Regions from separate parts of the Dorea sp. 210702-DFI.3.17 genome, predicted to be linked through region 2. Evidence: a T-box and tRNA genes for the amino acid it is inferred to sense, from the RefSeq annotation. Region 2 holds a T-box; the other holds one or more tRNA genes.
What was found. The T-box of region 2 lies ahead of metG (methionine--tRNA ligase). A T-box ahead of a tRNA ligase gene usually reads a tRNA of that ligase, here a tRNA-Met.
Positions count from the first base shown of each region.

Region 1: it encodes a tRNA-Met, which carries the amino acid that the T-box ahead of metG (methionine--tRNA ligase) is inferred to sense. The anticodon was not compared.

Region 1 is NZ_JAJCNB010000001.1:366,462-382,110, reverse strand. Features, by position in the region: gene LI149_RS01905 (antirestriction protein ArdA) at 1-166, shown strand, start outside; gene LI149_RS01900 (antirestriction protein ArdA) at 184-687, shown strand; gene LI149_RS01895 (conjugal transfer protein) at 804-1,202, shown strand; partial or broken gene LI149_RS01890 (hypothetical protein) at 1,180-1,443, shown strand; partial or broken gene mobT (MobT family relaxase) at 1,412-2,437, opposite strand; partial or broken gene LI149_RS01880 (FtsK/SpoIIIE domain-containing protein) at 2,621-3,538, opposite strand; partial or broken gene LI149_RS01875 (SrtB-anchored collagen-binding adhesin) at 3,515-5,200, opposite strand; gene gdhA (NADP-specific glutamate dehydrogenase) at 5,781-7,115, shown strand; gene LI149_RS01865 (hypothetical protein) at 7,359-7,655, shown strand; gene LI149_RS01860 (hypothetical protein) at 7,671-7,952, shown strand; gene LI149_RS15410 (hypothetical protein) at 7,949-8,080, shown strand; gene LI149_RS01855 (APC family permease) at 8,092-9,474, shown strand; gene ftsH (ATP-dependent zinc metalloprotease FtsH) at 9,612-11,429, shown strand; tRNA gene LI149_RS01845 (tRNA-Met) at 11,700-11,773, shown strand; cyclic di-GMP riboswitch class I at 11,873-11,948, shown strand; partial or broken gene LI149_RS01840 (carbohydrate ABC transporter substrate-binding protein) at 12,091-12,381, shown strand; partial or broken gene LI149_RS01835 (response regulator) at 12,377-12,727, shown strand; gene bilS (flavodoxin family protein BilS) at 12,765-13,268, shown strand; tRNA gene LI149_RS01825 (tRNA-Val) at 13,340-13,412, shown strand; tRNA gene LI149_RS01820 (tRNA-Met) at 13,430-13,503, shown strand; gene ispF (2-C-methyl-D-erythritol 2,4-cyclodiphosphate synthase) at 13,688-14,257, shown strand; gene LI149_RS01810 (GNAT family N-acetyltransferase) at 14,346-15,368, shown strand; gene LI149_RS01805 (hypothetical protein) at 15,355-15,504, shown strand; gene LI149_RS01800 (DUF4234 domain-containing protein) at 15,527-15,649, shown strand, end outside.
Region 2 is NZ_JAJCNB010000021.1:11,748-27,399, reverse strand. Features, by position in the region: gene LI149_RS10530 (citrate/2-methylcitrate synthase) at 1-174, opposite strand, end outside; gene rsmA (16S rRNA (adenine(1518)-N(6)/adenine(1519)-N(6))-dimethyltransferase RsmA) at 178-1,056, opposite strand; gene LI149_RS10520 (TatD family hydrolase) at 1,432-2,214, opposite strand; gene LI149_RS10515 (diaminopimelate dehydrogenase) at 2,216-3,202, opposite strand; gene metG (methionine--tRNA ligase) at 3,361-5,307, opposite strand; T-box leader at 5,438-5,692, opposite strand; gene LI149_RS10505 (hypothetical protein) at 5,921-6,541, opposite strand; gene LI149_RS10500 (sulfate/molybdate ABC transporter ATP-binding protein) at 6,688-7,749, opposite strand; gene modB (molybdate ABC transporter permease subunit) at 7,881-8,585, opposite strand; gene modA (molybdate ABC transporter substrate-binding protein) at 8,701-9,591, opposite strand; gene LI149_RS10485 (molybdenum cofactor synthesis domain-containing protein) at 9,764-10,699, opposite strand; gene moaA (GTP 3',8-cyclase MoaA) at 10,704-11,711, opposite strand; gene LI149_RS10475 (XdhC/CoxI family protein) at 11,718-12,740, opposite strand; gene LI149_RS10470 (molybdopterin-binding protein) at 12,751-13,773, opposite strand; gene yqeB (selenium-dependent molybdenum cofactor biosynthesis protein YqeB) at 14,044-14,844, opposite strand; gene LI149_RS10460 (winged helix-turn-helix domain-containing protein) at 14,923-15,652, opposite strand, start outside.

The DNA.
Region 1 (15,649 bases), on a different contig from region 2:
CATGATAGATGTTGCAAGGCAAAAGCTGATGAATGACCCGACATTCAAGCATTTATCCGAGGACTGTCAAGAATATTACTTTGACTTTGAAGCCTATGCTTCTCACTTGCAGGAACACGGGAAATTTTTAGTAACAGAACACGGTATCTTTGAACTGCCAGAGTAGGAAATGAGGTGGTGCTTATGATTGATGATATGGCGGTTTATATTGCTAATCTTGGCAAATACAATGAGGGCTATTTAGTCGGTGCTTGGTTCACTTTTCCTATTGACGAGGAAGATGTGAAAGAAAAAATCGGCTTGAATGAACAGTATGAGGAATACGCAATCCATGATACCGACAACTTCCCCATTGCGATTGGCGAGTATGTTTCCATTGAAGAACTCAATGAGATGTATGAAATCATAGAGGAACTTCCTGACTATATCGTAGAGTGTCTGGACGAATTTATCAGCCACTACGGGACGCTGGAAGAAGTTGTGGAACACAAGGACGATATTTATTATTATCCCGACTGTGAAACCATGACAGACGTTGCCTACTACTACATAGACGAATTGCAGGCACTTGGGGACATTCCACCCAGCTTACAGAACTACATTGACTATGAAGCCTACGGGCGAGATTTGGATATGGGTGGTTGCTTTATTGAAACAAGCCGAGGTATGTGCGAGATACCATATTAACGCTGGAAGATCAGCGACAAGCATGGTTGCTACTGACAGCGTATTTCTCTTTAAGGGACAGTCTGAAACATGGCTGTCCTTTCCATTTAGAAACTTACGAAAGGAGCTGAAAGAACTTGAAAAAGATTAAATCTTATACGGGTATCTGGAACGTGGAAAAAGTCTTGTATGCAATCAATGACTTTAACTTACCCTTTCCCGTTACCTTTACACAGATTACATGGTTTGTGATTACGGAATTTATCATCATTCTGTTTGGGGATATTCCCCCACTTTCCATGATTGAGGGAGCATTTCTCAAATACTTTGGTATTCCCGTTGCTCTCACTTGGTTCATGTCGCAGAAAACCTTTGACGGAAAGAAGCCGTACAGCTTTTTGAAATCACAGATAACCTATGCCCTGCGACCTAAAATCACTTATGCAGGAAAAGCCGTAAAACTGCATAAGCAGACCTTGAATGAAACAATCACGGCAGTAAGGAGTGTGAACTATGTTCCCGATAAAATATATTGACAATAACCTTGTCTGGAACAAGGACAATGAGGTATTCGCCTACTATGAGCTGATACCGTACAACTATTCTTTCTTATCCGCAGAGCAGAAATTTATCGTGCATGACAGTTTCAGACAGCTCATTGCACAGTCCCGTGAGGGTAAAATTCATGCGTTGCAGATTGCCACAGAAAGCTCCATACGAAGTATGCAGGAGCAGTCAAAGAACGCAATGTACGGTCTAAGGTGTAAGGCTCTGGCTTTGTCGTCAGCTTCAAGCTCTGTCTGTTATCGCCGATAAACCAAGCCCAGCGGTCATTGAGTTTCCAGTCATTTTTCCGCTTGTCTGGTTCTTCATCAACAAACCGCACATACTGGTTGATGATAGAAAAGGCGGTCCGCTCTGCGTCATAATAGGTCAGCAAATCCCGTACTGCATAATAGGCACGTTCATTGCGAAGCCGTATCTCAAAACGGTTGATAATATCAGCTTCTTCCAGCGGTGTCCCCAGCTTGACGTACTGCTCATAGTCCTTTTCATAGATACAGAAATACACATCTGATTTCAGCGAACCAAGATAAAGGGTGCGTCCCATATATTCTCTGTCGTCCTCTCTGTGCTTGATAAGCTCGCCCGACTGGTAAAACTTATAACTTCTGGACTTTCCGATATATTCCCGTTTCCTGCATTTTTCCGCAAGCTCTGGAATATCCAAAATGCCCGTATGGTCGTTGATAGCAAGGTCGATACGCTTCATCACGCCACCGTCTACCAATGCGTCCATGAGGAAGTCATACCAGCTTCTTTGCTGTGCCAGCAGGTAACTTTCAAACTGCCTGCAACCACGCCCCTTTAACTCTAAAAGGACACCTTTTTCCTCGTCAGCCGACGTATAGATAAAGATGTCCCCTAAAGAATAATGCTCCGTATAGCTGTAATGTCCGTAATCTTCATGGAGCATATAATTGATATTCAGTTTTAATATATCTTTGATGATGTGCTGTATATCCAGCGTGGGAAAACGAATTTTCACATAATCAAACAGCATGGTAAGCGGTGCTTCTGGATTGAACCTTGCCAGTTCTTTATACAGAGTTTCCAGAAGTTCCTTTGACGGCTTCATTTTTCCACTTTCTATCTTGTTGAGATATTCCCTTGTGATACCAGAAGCCACCGCCAGTCTGCCTTGTGAGATACCGTAAGCAATCCGCTTCTCCCGTAATTCTTTTATCCATTGTTCTTCATTCAGAACCATACCCCCAATCTATAAAGTGTGAAGTTTTTTAAGGCGACTTCACAGCCGATTTTTGTTAGAAAATCATGCCAGAAGCCTTATGTTTCCTATGTTTTTTGTCTATTGTCTATTTGTAAACGTACCCCTCTGTTAGATACCGAGGGGTTTTACCTGCTGGCGTGGCTTACGCCACACCAGCAACGGCTAGTCCGTGCCGTCGCCTTTCGCTTCGCACGTCGCCGTCCCGTCCTGCCTTGCTTGTGCAAGAGAGCCGATAGTCTGCAAAAAATCATGTCCTTTCGGTACTAAAGGCGTGTAAAATTCACTTATGACGCTTGTTCCCACATCACAATAGCCACGCCCCTTGATACGCTTCTGGAAAAATTGCTTTTTCACATCTGAACCGAACAGCATACCGTAACCTAATTCGCTGATACGCCCCAATCCCACACGGAAATTGAAGTTATCTCTGATACCGTCCGAGAAATACTTTGCGTCTGGACGCTGGCAGGCAACGATAAGGAAATAACCTGCTTGTCGTCCTAACATAACGATTTTCTTTAACTGGCTAAGTAAGCCCACGCTTTCTTTCGTCCCCAGCATTTCAAAAAATGCCACATATTCATCAAAGATAAGAAAGCAGGGTGGCAGTCCCAGATAGGCATAGTTTTCGCCCGTCTTATAGTTCGGGTGTCGCTTCATTTCCTCACTTCGCTGTACCATGCCCTCATAAAAGGCATTGACGCAATCAATCATTTCTTCTTTGGTGTGATACACATTTTCCATAACTGTCCCTAAGTCTGCAAGGTCAGCGTTCTTCGGGTCTAAGATATAAAGGATAGCGTTGGTATGCAGTAAGGCTTCAATGAGTGTCAGCAGAAAATAAGTTTTACCGCCACCAGTCCCACCAGCAATCAGAGCATGGGGAAGTGCGTCATATTCCCAGACAAGATTTTTCATCAGCTTTAGACAGCCGTTCTCTGCCCGTACTTCATCAATGGTAATGCGGTTCGCTATCATATCATAAAGCAGGGTGTATTCGATATAGCCGTCATGTAAGGTTTTGTCGGTCAGCTCGCAATACAAGCCACTCTCCAATTTGTCCTCTAAGTCCACGATTTTACCATTTTCTGTGATTGTAAAATCAATCGGTTTTGCACCGTCAGTTAAGTAACCGTTTGGAGCTTTACTCTCAACGATACGGAATTTTCCATAAGGTAAAAGGTCAGCAGACGTAGAAGCGACACCCTCAATGTCTGTATGGATTGTCTTTACCACTTCATTTTTCTTGTATAGCTTGCCCTCAACCAAAACAGAATTATCATTTAAGGAAATGATGTCAAAAGCAGTATCTTTCAAAGTGGCACTTCCTTGTGGCTTTGTATCGCCCGTTTCTAAATCTCGTTTCTGAATTTTGACACCGCCACGGATAACCTTGTCTGATACGGAAAACTGGTTACTTCCAGATAGTACGGCAAGGTCGCCGTCCTCGGTAATCTGTGTTACATATAAGCCTTTTATCTGTTCGGACTTATCGCCAGCCTGCATATATGCACCCTCTAACAAGTAGCCGTTTGGAGCTTTTGTTTCCTCAACAGTTAGCGTTCCAAGTGGAAGAACCGCCTTACCGTCCTGCATATAGAAGCTGTCGCCAGATACCTTGTATGCGTCCGCTAATTTTGTGATGTAGTGGGTTGTCCCGTCGCTGTCTGTTTCAGCGATTGTCTTTGTAACCCATGTACGAGTAGCTTCGGCAGGGAGATTGTCTTTCTTATAGAAGCCAGCATAATACTTCCATGTAAATTCCGCACCTGCTAGAGAAGCGTTTCCCTGCGGATTGTCTTTCTGTGTTTCCATATCAATCTTGAAAAGCTTAATCAAAGTGTCTGTTACTTTCGGTGTATCTGATACTTTCAAGGTCGCTGTCCTTCCAGCTTCAACCTTTAAGGAATATACAGTTTTATCTACTTTATATCCTGCTGGTGCAGATAATTCCTTGATATAAACTGTGCCTGCTTTTACCTCTACAACATCTGTATTTCCGTTTTCATCAGTCGTAAGGGTGGCAAGCTGTTTCGTGCAGTCCTTATCAGCAAAGACACCGTATGTTGCACCAGCAACAGAGTAATTCCCGTTATCGTCTGTAATGCTGGTATTACTGGAAGTCTTTTGCAGTTTTGCATTTCCAACATTCAGCTTCGCCCAGAATTGTCCTAATTCCTGCCCCTCGCCAGAGTAGATATAACCGCCACATTCATAGCGTCCTTTATTCTCTTTGACAAAGGCTTTTGCACCAGAGAAAACTTCGTCCTGCGTTGCCTTTGGAATTTCATCATAAGAAGCTCGCACATTATCACATTGCCAGCCAAGATGTACGCTCAATCTCTGCCAGACAACAAGCTGTCTTAAAAGGTAGGCGTGATTGTTGCTTATTCCGCTGTGGCTGTCTGTGTACTGTTTTACATATTCGATAGATAAGGCAACGTCGCTTATCTGGTCGGCACTCATACGGGTGCTTACGTCAGCTCTGGTTTTGTAGCCGTTTCTAAAATCTGTGTTAATGTCGATACAGTAAGCGTCCTCGCCCTCAACGGTCAAATGCCCCTCGTTAAAAGTAGAACCAATCGAACCGTCATTCATTACTTTTTCAACGATACCGACACGCTCCTTTGACTCCGTCCAGTATTGCTTGCTTTCTGCATGGACGGGTGTAGTCGGTAAAGCAGTAACGACAGTTGCAAGAGCTAAGAAGCCCGTACACAATCGTTTTAACATCTTTTTCATAAATCTAATGCTCCTTTCATTTTGGGTAATAAAATAGCCGTCCAATAAGAACGGCTGAAAATAGAAAAGGAACGTCATTTTAGGCGTTCCATAGTCTATAAAATATTCAATTTTTTTCTTGTTTCAATACTGATGTGCTGTACCATATCTTTGCATATCTAGGAAAACTGGCGTATCAAGGCTCATTCAATGGTAGTAAATAAGTAGTAAATTGATGTATTTGTTCCCTTGAAAATGCTGATAGATACTGTGTTTTAGCGGATAATCAGATTTTTATTGTGTTTTTATTTAAAAATAATCAGGCGCTTGCAAATTTTGCAGGCGCTTGTTCTGTATTTCGGCAAAAATACAAAATTATGCAGGAAATGAAAATTAAAATTGCACAAAATATAAAAATAACATTTTTTTGCAAAAAAAATCTTGTGTTATAAAGTAAAATACTTTACAATATTAAAGGACAAAAGCGTCGAAGGAGAAGAACGGTTTTGCCGTCCTTCTTTTTTGAATGATGAATGCAAATAAATCAAGAAATATGGCGCTTTAAATTTCATAATAACATTTTTTCAGGAGGTACAAAGGTATGTCATATGTTGATGAAGTACTGGAAAAAGTAGTGGCAAAGAACCCTGCTGAGCCAGAATTCCACCAGGCAGTAAAAGAAGTATTGGAATCATTGAGAGTGGTAATCGAAGCAAACGAGGAGAAATTCAGAAAAGACGCTTTGCTTGAGAGACTGGTTGAGCCTGAGAGACAGATCAAATTCCGTGTTCCATGGGTAGACGATAATGGACAGGTTCAGGTAAATACAGGTTACCGTGTACAGTTCAACAGTTCAATCGGACCATACAAAGGAGGCTTACGCCTTCATCCTTCCGTAAACCTTGGAATTATCAAATTCCTTGGATTTGAGCAGGTATTCAAGAACTCACTGACAGGTCTTCCAATCGGAGGAGGAAAAGGTGGTTCTGATTTCGACCCTAAGGGAAAATCCGACAGAGAAGTTATGGCATTCTGCCAGAGCTTTATGACAGAACTTTGCAAATATATCGGTGCTGACACTGACGTTCCGGCCGGAGATATCGGAACAGGTGCAAGAGAGATTGGATATATGTTCGGTCAGTACAAGAGAATCCGCGGAGTATACGAAGGTGTACTTACAGGTAAAGGATTAAGTTACGGTGGATCTTTAGCAAGAACAGAAGCTACAGGTTATGGACTTCTGTATTTGACAGAGGAACTTCTGAAACTCAATGGAAAAGAATTAAAAGGTATGACAGTTGCAGTATCCGGTTCCGGTAATGTTGCAATTTATGCAACACAGAAGGCTCAGGAGCTTGGAGCTAAGGTTGTTACAGTCAGCGATTCTACAGGCTGGGTGTATGATCCTGAAGGAATTGATGTTGCAGCTCTGAAAGAAATTAAAGAAGTAAAACGTGCAAGACTGACAGAATACAAGAACTATCGTCCGAACTCAGAGTATCATGAGGGACGTGGCGTATGGTCTGTAAAGGTAGATCTGGCACTTCCATGTGCAACACAGAACGAGCTTCACTTAGAGGATGCAAAACAGTTAGTAGCAAACGGTTGCGTAGCTGTATGCGAGGGTGCTAACATGCCTACTACATACGAGGCAACTGAGTATCTGCAGGAGAACGGTGTAATCTTTGCACCTGGAAAAGCTGCGAATGCCGGTGGTGTTGCTACATCTGCTCTTGAGATGTCACAGAACAGTGAGAGACTTAGCTGGACATTCGAGGAAGTTGATGCAAAACTGAAGAACATCATGGTAAATATCTGCCACAACATGGTAGATGCTGCAAAACGTTACGATATGGAAGGTAACTACGTAGCAGGAGCTAACATTGCAGGATTTGAGAAAGTCGTAGATGCTATGACAGCTCAGGGAATTGTATAAAAAACACTAAAATATTTGGAAAGTCCCGGATTTACGGGGCTTTCTTTTTTTGCATAACAGGAATTTTATTTCCTGTTATATAAAAAGTATCCGGCAGAATCAGTACTTTATGTTCAAAAGATTTTCCACTTATTAAAAAAATAATTGAATTTTATGCAAAAAAGAGTATAATATAAACGACTAATGTTATCGTGATAACATTGAAAAGCGTGCGGGAAATTTTATACAGAAAGGATGAAAAAAATGGGCTCAAAAATGAAAGTGTCTGAGGCGGAAATCCAGAAAGTCTACCATAGGGATTGCATTCTTCTGGCAGGGTTTGCAATATTTATGTGGTGTATTTTAAGTACGATATTGCGACAGGCTTTACAGGTAGCGGGAGATTCTACTACAAGAACAATTATGATTTGTATTGCGTTGGTGACTGGAAGTGCATTGTCCCTCGGACTTTTTGCAGTTTACAGACACTTAAAAAGAAACAAAGATGTGATTTATAAAGAGGATCTTGAAAATTTGAAATTGCAGAAGAAAGATGCGTAGCAGGAGTGACAGAAGATGGAAAATAAAAAAGAGACGAAAAAAGAAAAAATAATGCAAGTGATAGATGTGTTTTTCGTAATGATCCTATGCTTTGTGGTTTTGCTTGTGACGATGCTTTTTCAAAATCTTGCAGGTGTCAAGGAGGCAGGAAAAGCATATGTGATCCAGGCATCTACACTGGTGCCGGTTGTAGTTGCGCTGGCAGCATATGTAACATTTCTTGTGAAAAGAAGCAAAAAAGATTTAAAGGAAATTATTGAACTGGAATATAGCGAAAAGGAGCAGGAACAGGTATGAGCATATGGACAATTATAAATATTGCAGCATGGGTATTATGTGCAGTATTTCTTTATTTGATCTTGAGTGATCTGATAAAAGTGGAAAAAAGGAACAGAGAAGAGAAAAAGCTTGAAAAGAAAGACTAAGAGGCATACTTATGGAGAAAGAAAAGACAAATGAAAAGAGTCAGGGACTTTCGAAAGTTCTCGGACCAATTCATATCTGGGCTCTTGGAGTAGGAATTGTACTTGTTGGAGAGTTCATGGGATGGAATTTTACGGTCGCAAAAGGAGGATCGATTGGTTCTGTTATTGCACTTTGGACGGTAGCCATGCTTTATGTCATGATCGTGATGATGAATACGGAGATGGGTTCGGTCATGCCGGAGGCAGGCGGACAGTATACAATGGCGAAATATATGCTTGGACCTTTAGCTGCATTTAACGTAGGGCTGATGCTTGTGCTGGAATATGCAATGTTGGAAGCAGCCGATGTTCTGGTCGTCGGACAGATACTTGAATCATTGAACCCGAATGTAAAAGCACTGCCATTTATCATATTAAGTCTGCTTGTGCTGACATATATGAATTACCGTGGTGTCTATGCAACCTTGACCCTGAATTTTGTGATTACGGCAGTTGCATTTGTGACGATATTTATTTTATTATTTTCAACAAGTTTTTATGATCCACAGCTGACTTTGATTAATTTGAAAAAAATGACAGATGGACTTCCATATGGTTATCTTGGAATTATTGCAGCCATGCAGTTTGCAGTCTGGTTTTTCCTGGGAATCGAAGGAGGAGCACTGGCGGCAGAAGAATGCAGGTCTACCAGCAGAGCTCTGCCACTGGGAACTATGATAGGTTTGTCCGTGCTGCTGATTGGTGCTACTACAACATGGTTTGTGTGCTCAGGTCTTGTCCCGGCAGAAAAGCTTGGTGAGTCTGCATATCCGTTGTATGACGCGGCACTGGCAACTGGAAAATTATATGTTATCATTGCATTGTTTGTTGGTACGATTATGGCGTGTCTGGCTTCAGCAAATGGCTGCATTAACGATGCAAGCAGAGCTTGGTTTGCAATGTCAAGAGATGGGCTGATCCCGCCGATATTTGCAAAGACACATCCGAAATATAAGACACCGTACCGGGCAACTGTATTTTTACTGCCGATATCTATGGCATTTGCATTTACAGGAATGTTGGATCAGGTTGTTACATTTTCTATATTTTCAGCGTTGATGGTATATGTGCTGACAGTGATCATGATGTTCCGGTTCCGGAAAATGTATCCCCTTGGAACGATTGAGCGTGGATATGTTGCACCAATCCATCCGGTACCTGCATTGATCGCAGCAGTGTTGATCGGTATGACGCTGCTGGGTATGTATCTGGGTTATTGGATTAATATACTAGGCGGAGTTGCATTTTATTTCCTGGCATCTGTCTGGTTCTTGAAAAGGAGACTGAAGTTTATAGATAAATCACAGTTCTTAAAAGCCGGTACTCAGAAGTGGCCGAAACCGAAGGAATTATAATTGGAAGATTGTACTTTAATATTTTTATTTTACGAAATTCATACAATTTTTATAATATAAAACTGGAATAATCAGACAAAAACTGTTACCATATAAAAGAAAATTGAATTCGATATTGAAAGAATGGAGGAATGATTATGGAACAGGTGAAACGGCCGAAAAAACCGTTGATGTTTTATTATACGATTGTGCTGATTATCCTGATATTATTTAACATTATTGCGATGCCTTACATAAAGGAAAAGCAGATTAAAGATGTAGATTATGGAACATTTATCTCTATGACCGAGAAAAAGGAGATAAAAAAAGTAGAATTGCAGCAACAGGATAATACAATCTTATTTACAGGAAAAGACGGGAAGACCATTTACAAAACGGCGATGGTCAATGATCCGGATCTGACGAAACGATTATATGAAGCGGATGTTTCTTTTTACGGAGAAGAAATTGATCAGTCATCTCCGATTCTGGTTAATATTTTATCCTGGGTGCTTCCAATCTTGTTTTTTGTGGCATTGGGAGAATACATGTCCAGAAAATTGATGAAGCGGGCCGGTGGAAAAAACGCCATGTCTTTCGGAATGGGAAAAAGCAGTGCGAAGATTTATGTGAAATCATCCGAGGGAATCCGTTTCCGTGATGTTGCAGGTGAAGATGAGGCGAAAGAGAATTTAAGCGAGATTGTAGAATATCTTCATAACCCGGCCAGATATAAAGAAATCGGAGCTTCGATGCCGAAAGGAATTCTTCTTGTAGGACCTCCGGGAACAGGTAAGACGATGCTTGCAAAAGCAGTTGCCGGTGAGGCAAATGTTCCATTTTTCTCCATGTCCGGTTCTGAATTTGTAGAGATGTTCGTTGGTATGGGTGCATCAAAGGTGCGTGATCTGTTCCAGCAGGCAAAAGAAAAAGCACCATGTATTGTGTTTATTGATGAGATAGATGCAATCGGTAAGAAGCGGGACGGACAGATAGGTGGAAATGATGAACGTGAGCAGACCTTGAATCAGTTGTTGACAGAGATGGACGGATTCGAAGACAACACGGGCGTGATCATTCTTGCGGCAACGAACCGTCCAGAATCCCTGGATCCGGCTCTTTTAAGACCGGGACGGTTCGACAGACGTGTGCCGGTAGAACTTCCTGATCTGAAAGGAAGAGAAGATATCCTGAAGGTTCATGCAAAGAAAATAAAAGTTGGTGATAATGTAGATTATAATAAAGTGGCACGTATGGCTTCCGGAGCTTCTGGAGCGGAACTTGCTAATATTGTAAATGAAGCAGCGCTTCGTGCAGTTCGTGACAACCGTAAATTTGTAACGCAGGAAGATCTGGAGGAGAGTATTGAGGTTGTTATCGCCGGATATCAGAAGAAAAATGCAATACTGACAGATAAAGAAAAGCGTATTGTGGCATATCATGAAATCGGGCATGCACTTGTGGCTGCAAAGCAGACAAATTCTGCACCGGTTCAGAAGATTACCATTGTTCCCAGAACGTCGGGGGCTCTTGGCTATACGATGCAGGTCGAGGAAGGCAATCATTATCTGATGACAAAAGAAGAAATCCTGAATAAGATCGCGACTCTTACAGGAGGAAGGGCAGCGGAAGAAATTGTGTTTGGTTCAGTCACGACGGGAGCTTCCAATGATATTGAACAGGCAACCAAGCTTGCAAGGGCTATGATCACAAGATATGGAATGACGTGTGATTTTGATATGGTTGCAATGGAAGTGCAGACGAATCAGTATCTAGGAGGAGATTCTTCCCTGACCTGTTCGGCAGAGACGCAGACAAAGATTGATGAGAAGGTTGTGGAAGTTGTTCGAAGTGAACATGAAAAAGCAGCTGGAATATTGATGGAGAACAGAGAAAAACTGGACGATCTGGCAAGGTATCTGTATGAGAAAGAAACGATTACAGGAGAAGAATTCATGAATATTTTAAACGCCTGATCAGGAAGAGGAGTGAATACACTCAGCGAGAATGTGCAGGAGTTCGGGAAAATGTATCTATGAGGTAAAACCGGATTCCACGCACAGACTCGCTTTTTTCTTTTGAGTATCTATTGGAACACAGGTATTTACTGATGCGAGGGACGAAATAAAAGATGAAATTTTTGCAAATGTAGAAAAAATTGAAAAATTTAAAAAAAGTTGTTGACGAAAGTAGAATCTTATTGTAAACTTAGGAAGCTGGTTCAAGAGAGCAGCGAATATAAATATGGCGGGATAGCTCAGTTGGCTAGAGCACGCGGTTCATACCCGCGGTGTCGCTGGTTCAAATCCAGTTCCCGCTACTTGGAAAGAGAATTCACATTGTGAGTTCTTTTTTTTCTTTTTATACTTTGCCATAGAAAAATATAGACATGAGAAAATAAGAAGTGCTATAATTAAAATAATATTTTGGGCAAAACAGACGAAAGTCTGCGACGCAAAGCTATAGGACCTGTAAAATGGTAGCCAGTTGTAAAAAAAGGATGTACACTGTCTATTTTAGATGGTGTTTTTTTATAAAATCTGTTGATACGAAACTATTAGTAAAGATAATTCATGAATTCATGAATTAGTGGAAAACAATTTTACAAGGGGGGAGCATATTGAAAAAGAAAAAATGGAACAGCTTCCGAATATCAATGTTGAATTTGTAGTAGGCAATAATGACCTGGATTTCTACAAGTTTCTTAAGGAAAACGGTGGATTGCCGGATATTATAACCTGCTGTTGTTTTTCACTTCACGATGCAAGTCCTCTGAAAAACAGTCTGATGGATCTTTCTACAACCAACGTGGCAGGTGCTGTCTATGACACATATCTTAATAATTTTATGAATGAAGATGGAAGCGTAAACTGGCTTCCGGTGTGTGCGGATGCGCATGGCTTTGTAGTGAACAAAGACCTTTTTGAACAGTGAAATTGCGGTGGAGATCCTTAATGAATATGGCTTTCTGGTTGATACAGCAGAAGATGGAGCAGAGGCAGTGGAGAAGGTTAAGAATTCAACAGCAGCTGGTTATGATCTGGTGCTGATGGATGTGCAGATGCCTGTGATGAATGGATATGAGGCAACAAAGCAGATCCGCGCACTGGAGGATCCAAAACTGGCGGGAATTACAATTCTTGCCATGACTGCCAATGCTTTTGAGGAAGATAGAAAGAAAGCACTGGAATGTGGTATGGATGGATTTTTATCCAAGCCAATTGTTATTAAAGATTTGATTGATGCGTTACAACATAATCTGGAGAGAGTTTAGCACAGCAAAAATCAAACAAAGAAGGAGACGATGAGATATGGAACAAGAAAATTATTCAATCGTATTCAGTAGTTCAACTGGTAATACAAAGAAGCTGGCTGATGCAGTCTATGAAATATTGCCAAAAGATAAGTGCGATTATTTTGGGGAGAATGATTCAAAGATCCCTCCATCCGATTTGTTGTATATCGGATTTTGGACTGACAAAGGGAGCGCGGATACCAAGACATTAGAATTATTAGCGAAACTAAAAAACAAGAAGATTTTTCTGTTTGGAACGGCTGGGTTCGGTGGAAGTGATGTATATTTTGAAAAGATTCTCGGACAAGTCAAACAATCCATTGATTCAAGCAATGCTGTTATTGGAGAGTATATGTGCCAGGGAAAAATGCCACAATCTGTGCGTGAACGATATGTAAAGATGAAAGAAAATCCGGAACATCCAGCGAATCTTGATATGTTGATCGCAAATTTTGACTGTGCATTGTCACATCCTGATATGGACGATCTGGAAAAATTAAAAAAGATAATAAAAAAATAAAAAAAGTTATTGACAATACTCACTATATTGATGTATACTAACGAAGTCGGTTCGAGAGAGCCACAAGATATGGGATCATAGCTCAGCTGGGAGAGCATCTGCCTTACAAGCAGAGGGTCATAGGTTCGAGCCCTATTGGTCCCATATATACCTCAATATATGGCGGGATAGCTCAGTTGGCTAGAGCACGCGGTTCATACCCGCGGTGTCGCTGGTTCAAATCCAGTTCCCGCTACTTGTGTAAGAAAAGGAATTTGCAAAAGCAGATTTCTTTTTTTGTGGTATAAGAAATTGCATTTTCTATTATGCAAAAAAACTCTGGCTATAGTGGCCTTTCGTTGACTCTGAATATTCTCTCATGTATAATAAAAAAAGACATTGACAATGGAGAATGAAAAAAGTTTTGTGGAGGAATTAAAATGCGAGTTGGTTTGGGATACGATGTTCACAAATTAGTAGAAGGAAGAGATCTGATTATCGGAGGTGTCCAGATACCGTATGAGAAAGGTCTTTTGGGACATTCGGATGCGGATGTGCTTCTCCATGCGATTATGGATGCCCTTCTCGGAGCAGCAGCGCTTGGAGATATTGGGAAGCATTTTCCGGATACAGACCCAAAATATAAAGGAATTTCCAGTATAAAGCTTTTGGAGTATGTACGAGAGTTGATTGATGATGAGCTGTATGTGGTTGGAAATATTGATGCGACAATCATTGCACAGCGTCCGAAGATGGCACCTTATATTGAGCAGATGAAAAAAAATGTTGCAGATGCCCTTGCAATTGAAGTAAGTCAGGTGAATATTAAGGCAACTACAGAGGAAGGACTTGGATTTACCGGAAGCGGAGAAGGTATTTCGGCACAGGCAATTGCGTCACTTGAGACGATTGTGAATTACAGTTACGGTGTCGGTCCGGCGGATGTAAGTTCTGGTTGTGCAGGCAGTTGTGGCGGATGTACGGGCTGTAGTGGATGCCAGAATCCGTAGGTATCATAGTTGTGTGCTTTTGAGCCCAACATCTATATAATCTGGAATTATAAAGTAAAATGTACAGTGTGGCTGGAGGAAAGGACATATGAAAATTGAAAAGCTGGAAGTTTCACAGCATTTAGATACGAGAAAGCTTTATGAAGAAGTGTTTTCGGAAGACGAGAAAAGCTTTGTAGATTATTATTATCAGGAGAAGACGAAGGACAACATAATTTATGTTGTTCGGGAAGACGATGATATTCAGGCTATGCTGCATTTAAATCCATATACACTGATGGTCAATGGAATTGAAAAGGAATCTTATTACATTGTGGCAGTTGCAACGAGAAAGGAATACCGTGGCAGAAGGTATATGGCCGGACTTTTAAGAGAGGCTCTTTTGGATATGTACCAGGCCGGTGTAACATTTACTTATCTGATGCCGGCAGTGGAGGCTATTTATCTGCCACATGATTTCCGGACGATGTATGAACAGAATATTGAATATTATGCTCCGGAGGAGAAACTGGCGGAAAGTATTACTGTACAGGCGGCTGAAGACAAAGATTGTGATGAAATTTCAGCCTGGGCACAGAAAGAACTGGCGAGAAAATACCAGGTTTACGCTAAGCGTGATAAGAATTATTATGAACGGTTACTGAAAGAGCTGGCATGTGAAGATGGAAAGCTTATCATCTACAGAAAAGATGGACAGATTGTTGATGTAAGACCATATTATGAAGAATCTAAAGAGATGGAAGAAGTGGAAAAAAAGGAAGCAAAACCGAAGATTATGATTCGGATCGTAGATGTCAGAAGAATGTTGATGTCGTTGAAGTTAAAAAGTCTTATGGCAGTCAGCTTTCAGATTACAGACCCACTGATTCCGGAGAATAACCGTTACGTTACAATGACAGGAACGGAGTTTTCAGGCCTGATGCTTATGGATGGAAAGCCAGAAACCAGTGAAGGTATTCTGCCGGTCAGTGCATTGGGAGAACTTGTCTTTGGTGCAAAAACGGTAGAAGAAATCAGTAAAGAAGAAGGAGTTTCCATGTCGGGACGAATGGCATCGGAGCTTGAAAAGATTATTCCACTTTCCAGGATTTATCTGAATGAAGCAGTTTGATCCAAGTATGCTTTTTCATATTTCTGCAATAGACGAATACAGGAAACTGTGCTATGATAAAAAAGATGGCGCAGTCATCGTAAATATTGGCGGGCAAAGCATTATTTCACAAAAATATTGCCCTGCATATTTATAGATTTACTTAGGAGGAATGAGAAATGAAATTTTGTCACAAATGTGGATCTCAGTGTGAGGACGGAGCAAAGTTCTGTAAACAGTGCGGAGCGGCTTTAGCTGATGTGAATGCGAATCAAAGCCAGCAGACATACGAAGTACCACGA
Region 2 (15,652 bases):
TGCAAGCACACCTTTTCCGTTCAGGTCACGGAGCCCTCTTTTTACTTCGTACTTAGTATACAGCTCTTTATCAATGGCATTATTCTTCTCACACAATCCTGCAAAATGCTGAATCTCCGGAGTAATCTCAAATAATGCACGGTCTACGCTTTTATTCACTGTCTTTCCTGCCATAAATCATCTCCCTTTCTTTTCCCACAAGTCGTTGCTAAGCGCAGCAAATTCTTCCAGCGATAATGATTCACCGCGAACACTTTCTCCTTTGCCAAGCTTTGCAATTGCTTCTGTAATCACATCTTTCGGCAAATCAATCTTGTCAGAATTAGACAATCCATTTGCCAGTGTCTTTCTTCTCTGGTTGAAGGATGCTCGGATAATATCAAACATCCACTTCTCATTGTCCACTTTCACCGGAGGAGCCGCATGTCTTGTAAGACGAATGACTGCGGAACCAACCTTCGGTCTTGGCATAAAGCAGTTCGGAGGTACATTTGCCACTATATACGGATCTGCATAGTACTGGACAGCCAGTGACAATGCTCCGTAATCCTTGTTTCCCGGTCCGGTCTGCATACGGTCTGCAACTTCCTTCTGCACCATGACCGTAATACTTTCAACCGGAACATTTCCTTCGAACAGCCCCATAATGATCGGAGTCGTAATGTAATATGGAAGATTCGCAACCACCTTCACCGGACGTCCGCCGTTCTCCTTCTCCACAAGACCACGGATATCTACTTTCAGAACATCATCATTGATCACCATGACATTGTCATACTCGCTGAGGGTATCTTCCAAAATCGGGATCAGATTCTTATCAATCTCCACGGCAGCTACCTTTCCTGCCGCCTCAGCCAGATATTGGGTCATGGTACCGATTCCCGGTCCAATCTCCAGAACCATGTCATCTTTTGTAATTCCGGCCGCACTGATGATCTTCTCAAGCACATGCGTGTCAATCAGGAAATTCTGTCCGAATTTCTTCTGAAAATTAAAATGATACTTTTGCAATATTTCAATTGTATTTTGTGGATTTCCAAGTGTTGGTTTACTCATACTTCTTTCTATTACTCCTTCATTCCATCAAACCATAAGCCAGATGAACAAACAGCAATTTATGTTCATTTGGCTCAAGTGCCGGTACTGGAAGGATTGTCCTCCTCGTACCGGCACTGTTGCCATTAAAGATATTATACACTATGTCGATAAAAAATGTTATTAAGATTGTATGAAATTTCCGACATATCACTTCACATATTTTTAATTTATGATACTGCCAGCAGCTGTTCAAGAATGCCTCGGCATTCTTGCTGCGAGGTGCGCGTCATGCAATTGCATGACATACTTCTACTGCGCACCTCTGCAAGTCTACACTCCGTTTCGGTCGGCGCAAAACCATTGTCCACCGGACAATGTGCGCCCTGCCGGAGGCTATATCCGCTGGGAGTCATCTCCCAGCTGATATACCTGCTTCGCATTTATCTCAGTCTGTATAAGAACCTCCTCCACAGAAATTCCTTTCAGCCGGGCGATCTCCTCTGCCACATACTGGATATATGCAGATTCATTTCGCTTGCCGCGGTTCGGCTCCGGTGCCAGGTACGGGCAATCCGTTTCCAGTACAATCGATGTCAGTGGTATTGCTTCCACGACACTTTTTAGTTTCTTTCCATTTTTAAAAGTGACGACACCACCGACTCCGATATAATATCCCAGTTTCACATACTCAGCCGCCAGCTCTTTTGAACCGGAAAAACAGTGGATAATTCCGGTCAGATCCGATGCGTGCTCCTTTATAATACGAAATGTATCTTCCGACGCATCACGACTGTGGATATTTACCGGAAGCCCGACCTTTCTCGCCAGATCAAGCTGTCTGATGAACCACTTCTGTTGAACCTCTCTCGGCTCCACATCCCAGTGGTAATCAAGACCAATCTCACCGACAGCAACCACCTTCGGATCGTGACACATTTCCTCCAGACGTGTCAGCGCATCATCGTTCAACTCGCCGACCTCGTCCGGATGGACACCGACAGCCGCATAAACTGCCGGATACTGATGTGCCAGCGCAAGTGCATTTTCACTTGTCTGCATAGAAGCACCCACCGTCACAATTGCTTTCAGCCCACGCTCCTTTAAGTTCGTCAGCAACATTTCCCGGTCCACATCGAACTGTTCGTCATCGTAATGTCCATGTGTATCGATAATCATATTACAGAATCTCTTTTCTGAGCTGCTCTGGTGTCTTCATAGATAATAATGCAGGCGCGATATCAAATACACTTCTTGCTCCGTTCTCGCCCTTCTGATTCAGGCGGTAAGCTGCTCTTGCATAAGCAATCAGAACGCTCGCTGTGAACTCTGGATTAGAATCCAGTTTCAGAGAATACTCAATCACATGCTTGTTGCCCTCTTCTCCAGTTTCACCTGTGCGGATCACGAATCCACCATGAGGCATCTTGCTGTGGTCTCTCTTCAGCTCTTCCTCAGAAATAAAATGAACGGTCGTGTTGTATTCATCAAAATAATTCGGCATAGTCTTGATCGCATTTTCAATCTCAGCTTTGTTGGCACCCTCTTGCGCTACAACATAGCACTCACGCGTATGTTTGTCTCTTGTAGTCAGCTTTGGCTCACTTCCACTTCTCACCTGATCAACAGCCTCGTCAACAGGAACTGTATACTGGATCGCATTCTTCACACCCGGGATACGGCGGATAGCATCAGAATGTCCCTGGCTTACACCCTTGCCCCAGAATGTATATGTGCTTCCCTGGACAAGAATAGACTCCGCATAGAGACGGTTCAAAGAGAACATTCCCGGATCCCAGCCAACAGAAATAATACTGATATTATTTCCCTCTTTTGCAGCTTTGTCCACATTTGCAAAATACTCTGGGATCTTGGCATGTGTATCAAAACTGTCAATTGTGTTAAAATTCGCTGCAATCTCTGGACCCATGACCGGAAGATCCGTTGCAGAACCACCGCACAGAACCATTACATCCACGTCACCCTTCATAGATAACATATCATCCATGTGCACTACTTTCGCACCCTCAGTCGCAACTTTGACAGACGCAGGATCTCTTCTTGTAAAAACTGCCGCTAGCTCCATGTCCTCATTTCTCTTAATTGCCTGCTCAACGCCACGGCCAATATTACCATAACCTACAATACCAATTCTAATCTTACTCATATTTCCTCCTTTGGGGACGGGGTTTTTTCAAAAAAACCCCGTCCCCAATTAAATTGTGTAATTATTTAAACTGCCTTTTTCCGCTTCTTACAGCGATTGTTAACCTGTCCCTTTTTGAATTGTGCTTCATCGTACACAAAATTTTTAAGTTCTGTATATTAGCAAATCTCTGCTCCTGCCGGCATTGCTTTTTCCGGTGTCATCAGGGCCAGATTTCCTTCTGCATCTTCTGCGCACAGAAGCATTCCTTCTGAAAGTACTCCTGCAAGTTTTGCCGGCTTCAGGTTCACAAGTACCATAACTTTCTTGCCGACCATTTCTTCTGGTGTATAGTGTTTGCGGATTCCGGATACAATCTGTTTTACCTGACTTCCGATTTTTACCTGTGAGCACAGTAATTTCTTAGATTTCGGGACTGCCTCGCATGAGATGATCTCACCTACCTGGAACTGCATTTTTCCGAAGTCGTCAAATGTAATTTCTGGTTTTGCATCAATATCGATTACTGTCTCTTCTTCACCATCTGCCTGATTCTCTTTCTCTTCTGCTGTCATCTGTGGATGAAGTTCTTCTACTTTCTTCATTACTTCTTCTACGTCTAATCTTGCGAAAAGAATTTCCGGCTTTTCTGTCACTTTTCCGTCACCAAGTTGTGCAAGAATCTTCTCAGATGTTTCTGGCATGAAGGACTCCAGAAGTCTTGCGCCTGTTTTGATGCTCTCGATCAGATTATAGAGCACTGTCTCCAGACGGTCTTTCTTAGCCTCTTCTTTTGCAAGTGCCCACGGCATTGTCTCGTCGATGTATTTGTTGCAGCGTTTGAAGAGTACGAAAATCTCTGTGATCGCATCTGCCACACGCAGCTCGTCCATCTTAGCTTCCACTCTTTTTGGCGTATCCTCTGTGATTGCTTTCAGATCCGCATCAACTGCTTTGTCTTCTTCTGTCTCAGCAACACCTTTATTCGTCACCGTTCCGCCAAAGTATTTATTTGTCATAGAAATGGTTCTGTTGACCAGATTTCCAAGTGTATTTGCCAGATCGGAATTCATACGCTCTACCATAAGCTCCCAGGAAATAACTCCGTCATTCTCAAATGGCATCTCATGAAGTACGAAGTAACGTACTGCGTCAACTCCGAAGAAATCTACCAATTCATCAGCATACAATACATTTCCCTTGGATTTACTCATCTTACCATCGCCCTGCAGAAGCCATGGATGTCCAAATACTTGTTTTGGAAGTGGAAGATCCAGTGCCATCAGGAAGATTGGCCAGTAAATAGTGTGGAAACGGATAATATCCTTTCCGATCAAATGTAAATCTGCAGGCCAGTTTTTCTTGAACTGCTCTGTGCTGTTTCCATCACAATCATATCCGATTCCTGTGATGTAGTTTGTCAAGGCATCCAGCCATACATACACAACATGCTTTGGATCAAAGTCAACCGGAATTCCCCATGTGAAGGATGTTCTGGACACGCACAGATCCTGAAGACCTGGAAGAAGGAAATTGTTCATCATCTCATTTTTACGAGATACAGGCTGAATAAATTCCGGATGCGTGTTGATATAATCGATCAGACGGTCAGCGTATTTGCTCATTCTGAAGAAATATGCTTCTTCCTTCGCTGGTTTACATTCGCGTCCACAATCCGGACATTTTCCGTCTACTAACTGAGACTCTGTCCAAAAGGACTCACAAGGAGTACAGTACATTCCCTCGTATGAACTCTTATAAATGTCTCCCTGATCATACAGTCTTTTGAAAATTTTCTTGACCTGTGCTTCATGATCCTCATCAGTCGTACGGATAAATTTATCATAGGAAGTATTCATTAAATCCCAGATTTTCTTAATCTCTCCCGCTGCATTGTCAACGAACTGTTTTGGTGTAATACCTGCCTCGTCCGCTTTCAGTTCAATTTTCTGACCATGTTCGTCAGTTCCTGTCTGGAAAAATACATCGTATCCCTGACTTCTTTTGTATCTTGCAATTGCATCTGCAAGAACGACCTCATAAGTATTACCAATATGCGGTTTGCCTGATGCATAAGCAATCGCTGTAGTAATATAATACTTTCCTTTGTTGCATTTCTCACACATATTCTTCTCTCCTTCTATAATCTTAATTTTTCATTATTTAATGATAATTTTTTTCACATCCTGCCGGTGGCTTTTTGTATAGGTAGGAAATGCAATTTCCTACCTATACAAAAAAACCGCCTTCTCATACTGAGAAGGCGGGATATTCCGCGTTACCACTTCTTTTCGCTCTATCCTCACGGATCAGAACCTCATCGAGTGCCATCTACACTCTTTCGCTGTAATGGGCGAATCCCATTAAGTGCTAAATTCCTGACCTGTCTGCCACTCTTCACACTCACTGCTCCAAAGCCATCTTCCGCTTGTTCCAATCCGCCCTTCTCAGCTTAACCGGGGCTTCTCTGTAGAATCTTTCCAACCGTACTCTCTTTTTCCACGCATTTTCTGTTTCATTTTCAATATTCAGCAATTTCCATAAATCATCCTGGCTATCTTATGAATATTTACATCTCTTTTATATAGATATAAAAGAATTTCAACGTAAAAATCGTAGCACAGTAAGGACTGGCATGTCAAGCCTTTTATATAGCTTTCCTATGGCCAGCTATTAATACCCTGCCATTAATACCCTGCCATTAATACCCCGGCTATTAAATACTTTGTTTTGTCTAATTTATTCGCCTGGGAACATAGTTGCTTCCAGTGTCTCCATCTCCGATTCTTCGATTCCGTATGCCCCATCCTTGTCCGCTGTTACATGAACTTCCAATGTCGTCTCATCACCGTAAGAGTTTGCTTCAATCGCACGGTTCAGGCTCTCAACTAAAATATCCATAAGCACATCTGTCTGTGTCGGATCTTTTCCCTGATCTGCATACTCTGTTGCAATATCATTTACATAATTGGAAGAATTACTGAATACATCTGATGGCTTGATCACTACAGTTACTACATAGCTGTCATCATCCTGTTTCTTGGCATCTTTTACTGTGAAATCTGCCAGATCATAGGCCTTATCAGCTACCTCTATGTATTTATCCATCATCTCATCACTAACGTCCATTCCTGAAAATGCGCTCTCGATCTGAGTTCTCATACCTTCTGTCACTTCTTTTTTCGCATCACTCTCAGAAATTCCACGGTATTCGGCATATTTATCATACTGTGCATGATAATTTGCATCTAATACCGATTTTGTGTATCCTGCTGCATCAAAATCTTTGCCACATGCAGTCAGCCCCATACACATCAGTACCGCCATCCCCAAAGCCAATACTCTTTTCATTCTCTTCATACCTTTTTCCTCCTCGTTTTGATTTTTTTCAAATCTACTCTATGCTCAGTCTAACATACCCCTATAAAACCCGCAACTACTTAAACCTCTTTTTTATCCTCTCATATGAACCTCTTTTTTATCCTCTCACTACTTAAACCTCTCTTTTATCCTCTCAGGAACATCATGCTCTCTTCCGTAAGTTCCAGATAATCCGGCATTCCTTTCTCTCCGATTTTTTCCAGCTTTTCTCTCTGAAGAAACCAGCAGATCGTCTGTTTATTCTGATTTTCTTCCCCCTCCGGGTAAAGGTAATAATTTCTTTCGAAAGGAAGTGCTGCCTCACTTTCAACATTTATCTTCAGACAGTTCTCCTTTCGCTTTCCCCACACTGGCACAAAATCATGAGCCCGATACCCAAACCAGGTTGCCTGTTCATCAATCTCCTGATTCGTATGTAATGTAATTCCCCAGTCAAGGATCTCTGCCGTATGTACATCTACACGTTTTATTCTGGAAAAGTTCTTACAGCCGGTCAGTTTTGCAGCCTCTTTATATACAGGCTTCGCAAATATTTCTTTCGTTTCTCCATAAATGACCGGTTTCCCCTGATCCATGATCAACAGTTCCTCGCTGAAACGATAAATTTCGTCTCTGCTGTGCGATACCATAATAACAGTTCCTTCATAATCTTTCAGCATCTCGATCAGTTCCTGCTGAAGCCGGTCTTTTAAAAATACGTCCAATGCGGAAAATGGCTCATCCAACAGAATGACATCCGGCTCATACGCCATGATCCTCGCCAGTGCAACTCTTTGCTGCTGCCCACCGGAAAGCTGTCCCGGCAACCGGTCAGCAAGTCCTGTCAGCTCAAATTTTTCAATCATTTCCTGTACTTTTTTTTGCTTTTCTTCCTTGCTGCCTTTCAGACCTGCCGCAATATTTTTTTCAACTGTCATAGTTGGAAACAACGCATAATTCTGAAAGAGGTAGCCGACATTTCTTTTCTGTGGTTTTAAATCCACTTTATTGGCCGAATCAAGCAGCACCTTATCATCAATCTGTATCATTCCAAAATCCGGTGTCTCAATCCCCGCGATACTCTTAAGCGTCATGCTTTTTCCACAACCAGATGCTCCCAGAATCCCGATTCGTTTCGATTCTGTCTGAAAATGTATATCAAGACTGAATTCTCCCAGTTTTCTCTTAATATCTACTTTAATTCCCATTCTTTATCCTTCCCGCATCTTTCCACAATTTCCCGTACAATCCCATGCATTCACCATCCACAATTTCTTTTTGTCGTATGCTTGGCAACTCAAACAACATACTGAAGATGCAGTATGTTGTTTAACCGGATCTACCAGCGTTTGATATTCTTCATCTTTGTGCCGGATATAAAATTCATGGAAAAGATTACAAGAAATGCGATGAGCATAACGATCGCTACCCATACTCCCGCTGTTGCATAATCCCCATCCTGAATGACCATAGCAATTTTCTGAGAAATCGTTCCCGTCTTTCCGGGAATATTTCCAGCCAGCATAGATGTTGCTCCGTACTCTCCAAGGGCTCTTGCAAATGTAAGAATAGTTCCGGATGCAATTCCAGGTCCTGCACTTGGAATCACAACTTTCCAGAAAATCCGGATGTCAGACATACCAAGTGTGCGCCCTGCATAAATCAGATTGACATCTAACTGTTCAAAAGCAGCTCTTGCATTACGATACATTAGCGGAAATGCGATAACGGTTGCTGCAATAATACAACCAAGCCATGACTGCACGACCTTAATATCAAATGTCTCATACAAAAAAATTCCAAATGGTCTTCTTTTACTAAAGATCAAAAGCAGGAAGAAACCTGCGACAGTCGGTGGCAGTACCATCGGCAGTGTCAGTATTCCATCAATGACCGCCTTCTTGCCCGGTGTTGTCTTTACCACTTTTCTCGCCGCATAAATTCCTAAAAAGAATGATATAAAAGTCGCCATGATTCCTGTTTTTAATGATATAAAAAGCGGGCTCCAGTCCAGATTTTTAATAATCGATTCCATTGCATCCATCTATATTCCTCCTCCGACTTCAAGAATGTCCCTGCCCTGTTTTGAGACAGGAACGGGACTTTTTTTGCTTTTTTAATTCCCAGTCAACTTTTTGCTGGCTTAGGAAAGATATTCCTTACTCTACATCTGTATCGAAGTAGTATTTCTGGAAAATTGTTTTTGCTTTATCAGATGTTACAAAATCGATGAAATCTTTTGCTGCTGAGACTTCTGCATCACTTGCTTCGTCATTTTTAACCTGAGCGATCGGGTAGATTACATTTCCTGTAAGATCATAGCTTACTGTCTGAAGGATATTAAGCTCATCCTCATATCCATATGTATCAGAATAGTATGTTGTACCAACTTCACAAGATCCCTCTACAACTGCTGCCAATACTTTACTTACGTTATCCTGCTCGCTGATTTCAACTCCGCCAAGTGCCTCAGATACTGTCTCTGTAGGAATTGTGGATACATCATCAACTTTATCAAGGATTCCAAGGTTTACAAGTGCCTGTCTTGAATATTTTCCAACCGGTACGCTTCCACCTGCAAGAGCGATGCTGGAAGCATCTTTTAAAGTCTCAAGTCCGATAACCTTTGTTCCACTGTCTTTACGTGTTACAACTACGACCTGGTTGTTTACAACATTCTTACGTGTTCCGTCAACTACAAGTCCGTCTGTCTTCTCCAGCTGATCCATCTGTTTCTGAGCTGCTGAAAAGAATACATCACACGCATATCCTTCCTCGATCTGTGTAAGCAGTGTTCCTGAACTATCTGCATTAAATGTAATCTTCACATTTGGATGGTCTTTCTGATACTCTGTTGCGACTTCATCCATAACTTTGCTCAAGCTGGCGGCAATAAATACCTGAAGCTCTACATCCTCTGCATCATCAGCCTTCGCCTCTGTTTTTGTCTCCTCTTTTTTGTCATCTTTGCTGTCGGATTTACTTCCGCATGCTACAAGTCCTAATACCATAGACATTGCAAGTAATGTTGCTAATACTCTTTTTTTCATCTCGTTTCTCCCTCTTTTGGATTAGCATAATGACTGTTTTTGAAAATGCGATTCGTTTTACAAAAGCAATCGGTGTATAAATAATATAGCGGTCGTTTATACGTGTTTACACATTTTCATGTCTGCTCTCACATGCAACCGCTATTATTATCCTCTCTGATATCATGAATTATCAGCTATTTCCACATTCACCATCTGTGCCACGCAAAATTCCAAGTCCATGTCCCAGATGTGGCAATACATACTCCAGACTCTCTTTTACAGCCTTCGGGCTTCCCGGAAGATTAACGATCAACGTCTTTTTTCGAATTCCGGATACAGCCCGGCTAAGCATTGCTCGTCCGGTAATAGAAAGTGAATACTGACGGATCGCATCTGCAATTCCCATCGCCATGCGGTCACAGACTGCCTGTGTTGCCTCTGGTGTCACATCTCTTTCTGCAAATCCGGTCCCACCTGTCGTAAAGATCACATTGACCTGTCTCTGGTCTGCCAGTCTCATAAGCTGATGCTTCAAAGGCTGCTCTCCGTCCGGAAGCAGTAAGGTCTCTATCACATCATATCCTTCCTTCACAAGCATCTCCTGAATCAATGGACCACTCTTATCCTCTCGCTCTCCTGCAGCACCTTTATCACTCAAAGTAATAATCGCCGCCGTAAACGGACGATCTTTTTCTAATGGAAGCATTGTGATCTCATCACCAGCCTTAATCTCGCCACCTTTCAGAACCCTTGTGAACACACCTTCTCTTGGCATGATACAATCACCCATAACCTTGTAGATCGCACAGTGGCTATGGCATTCTTTTCCAATCTGCGTCAATTCCAAAATTGCTTCTCCAATCTGAAATTTCGTTCCTACCGGGACTTTACTCAGATCAAACCCTTCCACAACAAGATTCTCTCCGAATGCCCCAAAGTCTACGTCCGCACCTTTCTCTCGAAATGCTTCAATCTTTTCAAATGAAAGCATACTCACCTGACGGTGCCATTTCCCCACATGGGCATCTCCCTCAATTCCCCATTCTTCCACAAGTCTTGCAGACTCAATTGGTTTTTTCTGGGTTCCTTTTTTCTCACTAATACAAATTGCTAATATCTTTCCCACAGCTCTATCCCCCAATTTGACTCATTTTCTTATCTTCCGTAATTTCACTTAAATTTTCAAAACGGTGGCTTTTTGGCTTTAACTGAATTGCCTCCGTGATTGCCTGATACAAATATTCCAATATTTCTTGATCTGCCATTGTCGTCCCGCATCTCTGCGACTTTTCATGCCTGTCAATAATATCCTTCAGCTCCACGCCTTTTCCATAGCACAGACAAGGTTTTAAACACCCTTGCGCCGTCATGCGTATCCGGTTACAATACTGACAGAATTTTCCATGAAGTGCACTGATAAATCCTACACTTCCCTGACCTCCCGGAAGCTTCACATAAACTGCCGGTCCATTTCCATGAATCTGTCGATCTTCCTGAATATCAGGATATTGTTTCTTTAACTCTTCCAAAATGTCTTCATTGTAAATCGTCTCAAACTTTTTTCCAAGCCCAATCGGCATCATCTCAATAAAACGTACATCCAGCTTTTTCTCCAGCGTCAATCTTGCAAGTGCCAGAAATTCATCCTCATTCATGCCTTTTTGAAGTACACTGTTGATTTTCACCGGGATTCCGGCATCTACTGCCTGATCCACACTTTCCAGCACCCTGAAAAGTTCGTCCCGTCCGGTAATTACCTGATAACGTTCCCGGTCCAGTGTATCCAGACTAATATTCACCGCATCCAGCCCATTTTTCAATAGTTCTGGCAAATATTTGAACAGCAGGACACCATTCGTAGTCATTGTTACCTGCTCTACTCCCGGAATCTTCTTAATCTTTCCAATCAATTCCGGACACCCCAGTCTTACCAGCGGTTCTCCTCCTGTAATTTTGAATTTACGGATTCCGGCCTTTGCAGCCGCCTGACAGACCATCTCAATTTCTTCGTAAGAAAGAATGTTCTTCATCGAAACTAATTCTACTCCTTCCGGCATACAATACCGACACCGGAGATTACACCGATCCGTAATGGAAATTCTCATATAATCTATTATTCTTCCATACTGATCCTTCATAAATCTTTAAACTTCCTCCAACAATACCTTTACTTTACCACCACACACCATGCCTTCTTCCTCGGCATCTTCACCAGTCATATCCACATGCACGATTTGTGGCGCTTTTGCGCATCCTCGCAGTATTAATAACGCTTTGCTGACAATCGCGGCTTCAATACAGCCGCCCCCAATAGTGTCTACACATCGTCCGTCTTCCATTATCAACATCTTCGTTCCAATACTTCTTGGCGCACTTCCTTTTCGTTCGACTATCGTCGCCAATATCTTTTTCTGATCCTCACATTTCACGATTGCATCCCGGATTTCATTCGAATAACCGGCTCCTCGTTTATCCTGATTCTTGACCTGTATAATTTCTGCCATAATGGATATTGCGATTTCTTCCGGTGTCTCCGCCTTTATATCCAGGCCAATCGGAGAATGTAACTGACTGATCACCTGTGGATCGGCTCCATTTTCAAGGACACTATGTTTTACCTGTGCCACTCTTCTGCGGCTTCCCATCATTCCAATGTACGCATGTGGTTTTCTTACAATACTTTCCAGACAGATCCGATCATACACATGTCCGCGGGTAACGATTACAAAAAACGTATCTGAATCACCGGGAATCTGTTCCAGTCCCGCTTCAAATGTATCACAAATAACTTTGTCTGCTCCTGCTCTTCTGGCGTTATCTGCAAATTTCGGTCTGTCTTCCAGTACTGTTACATAACATCCAATCTGTCTTCCAAGCTGAATAATCGGCATGGAAACATGTCCCCCACCACAGATCACGATTTTCTTCTGTCCACCTATAACTTCACCAAATATTTTTTCGCCATCAACAAGCGCTATACCATTTACTTCTAACTGCTCTATCTGCTGGTCATGCTGTTCTAAAAATCCCCCTGCAACAGATGCCCATACCAGCTTTCCATTCGATACAAGCGCTTTTTCCCCAAATGCCTCTCCTGTCAGTCCTGTCAAAACGATATTTTTACTCTCCGGCTGCAGTTGTTTTAATTTTTGTAAGAATTCCCACATCTGCACTCACCTACTTTCCAAATCCGCAATTCGGGAAAGTACAGACCGGACAATTCAAGCATAAGCCGCCTTCTCCCAGTGTATCAACATCTGCTTTTTTCAGAATCTCTCCAGCCACGATCCGTGGCAGAACCAAATCAAAAATAGTCCGTTTCGCATACATAACGCATCCCGGAAGACCAATGACTGGTCTTTTTTTCTCTCCATAGTAGGACAGCAAGAACATGGCTCCCGGAAGTACAGGTGCTCCGTAAGTTACGATCTCAGCACCTGTATTCTTAATCGCAAGCGGAGTACGGTCATCTGGATCCACACTCATTCCGCCTGTACAAAGTACCATATCCACCCCTTCATCCAAAAATTTCTGAATAGCCGCTGTAATATGTTCATGGTTATCATCACTTACTACATGCCCGACGACCTCTGCTCCATATTCTTTCAATTTTTCGATAATGACCGGTGTGAATGTATCTTTGATCCTTCCGTAAAATACTTCGTTTCCAGTATTTACAATTGCAGCTTTCATCTTTTTAAATGGAATCAGCTCAAAAATCGGTTCTTCACCAGCTGCTTTTTTTGCACGCTCCATTTTTTCTTTTTCAATAACAAGAGGAATAATCCTTGTCCCGGCAATCTTATCGCCCTTTTTTACCGGAAAGTTTCCATGACGACAGGCAATCATCATTTCACCCAGCGCATTTACTGCATTCAATCGCTCTGTATCAACCTTTAAAAGACCGTCACACTCCGCGATCAGTTCAATTTTTCCTTCTTTGATTTCCGATGGGATCATGTGCTCATTTGCACACATATCATACAAGATCTTAGCCGCATCATTTTCATGAAGCATATTCTCATTATTCTCCCAAATGTAAATGTGATCTTTTCCCACACTTAAAAGTACAGGTATGTCTTCCTCTGTAATAATATGGCCTTTTCGAAATACGGCATCCTTCGTAACGCCTTTGATAATTTGTGTGATGTCATGGCACAATACCTGCCCCACTGCATCTTCCGTTCGCATTAATTTCATTGTATCCATTCCCTTCGAATATTTTTTCAAAACTATTCGCAGTTTAAAAAAATATTTTTATAACATTTCTCAGTTATTTTAATATCAATTTTTTTGATATTAAAATAGGGATTTTTCACCTTTTATCTAAGGTAAACAAAATCCCCTATAATTTCGCTCAAATTTATATAATATATTATAACAAAACAGGTTTTTTTGTCAACCAATTCGTCATATTCTTCAGTCATTCAAAATTCACAAATTCTTTTATCCTGTCCCTCGCATCATTTCTTATAGGATATGTTTTTCTCCATTGAAATGCTCCATGATTGCTTCCAGCACCCCGCCACCGATTGCTCTGGCTTTATCCGAAATTGTATAGCAATATTCTTCCTTACATCTGGCATCAATATCTCCACACTTCATGCCAATTGTAACATTTACCCCTGGCTGCAGCATTCCCCGGACAATACCACTCATCAACGCTCGGACAGATTTTCCACCGCTATAAGCAACAATCTGATCTTTTTCCACATGATCACCGATTTTAACCACAGGCTCATAAAGTCCGTCTGCCGATGCACGGATGATCCTTTCAATAGAATATCCTCCTATTTCTGCCGGGATTCCTGTATTCGGAATTGCACAGCCTTCATGGATCACTTTACCAAGATTATGTCCTCTCATAGTCTCCACTACTACGTGGCAGTCTTTTCCAGCGGTAAATCCAGGTCCGACCCCAATTACAAATTCAGCAGCGTCTATCGTTGTTCCCAGATTTTTTTTTGCCAGTATTGCATCTACAACTACATCTGCCTTATACTCTTTCAGATACTTAAGTCCTGGATCCACAAGAAGCGGTATATACCCCTTTTTTATTCTATCATCTATCTGTTCCGGTCCGTCAGTCAGTTTCGCAGTAACATGTTCTACTTCTGCATTTCCTTCATACACTGCTCTAGAAAATGCAATTGTCCGTCGTACAGTCAATGGAACTTTCGTCTCTGTCATAATAATTTCAAATCCGCATTTATATAGGCGATATGCAATTCCTGTAGCCAGATCTCCTGCTCCTCTTATTAAAATTCTCATGCGCCAGTCTTCTTTCCCTTTTTGTTATTAGCTGCTCGTCCCCTGTAGAAGTGCTTTTAATTTAATTCAAGAATTTAATTAAAATAATTCACCGTCTTGAAAAACATCTTTATAAATGTCCTGGGCTGCCGCTTCAACGCGTTCCCTGTAAAGTTCATATTTTTTAAGAAGCATATGCCCACGCTCAGTTATATAGGCTTCGCCACCATTCTTTCCACCGCTCATGCGCTCCACAATCTTCCAGCCTGTCTCTTCCTCCGCTGTATGGATGAGCTTCCAGCCTTTACTGTAAGACATACCGGTCTTTGCGCAGGCCTCCCGCACAGAACCCAGACGATCGATCTGAGTCAGAAGTGTTACAGCACCCGGTCCAAAAAAAGAACGATTCACTGCAAGACTTACTTTCACATGACCTCGTATCTGCTTCTCTGCAAATATCTGCCGTCTTTCTTCATATTCCCGTGCAGATGTCACCTTCACAAGAATCCCTTCATTCTCAACCTCTATATGCGCGATTCGATAACCGAACTGCTTCCAGAAAGCCGCCACACCGGTACTTCTGACGGTTCCTTCTGCTATCTCTGCACTCTCTTCAATCTGTTGTTCCAGTTTTTTGCAGATATTTCTTGCGCAGGCCTGACTGGTACAGATTAAGTCGCCAAACATACCTCCATATACTGCACCAAGCAATTCTGCCTGACGCTTCTGCATCATTAACAATATATCCGGTTGAAAAAAAGGAAAACGAATATCTCCGACAAAAATACGTTCGCATGTATCCGATAGATAAGAAAGTCCCTTCAGAACT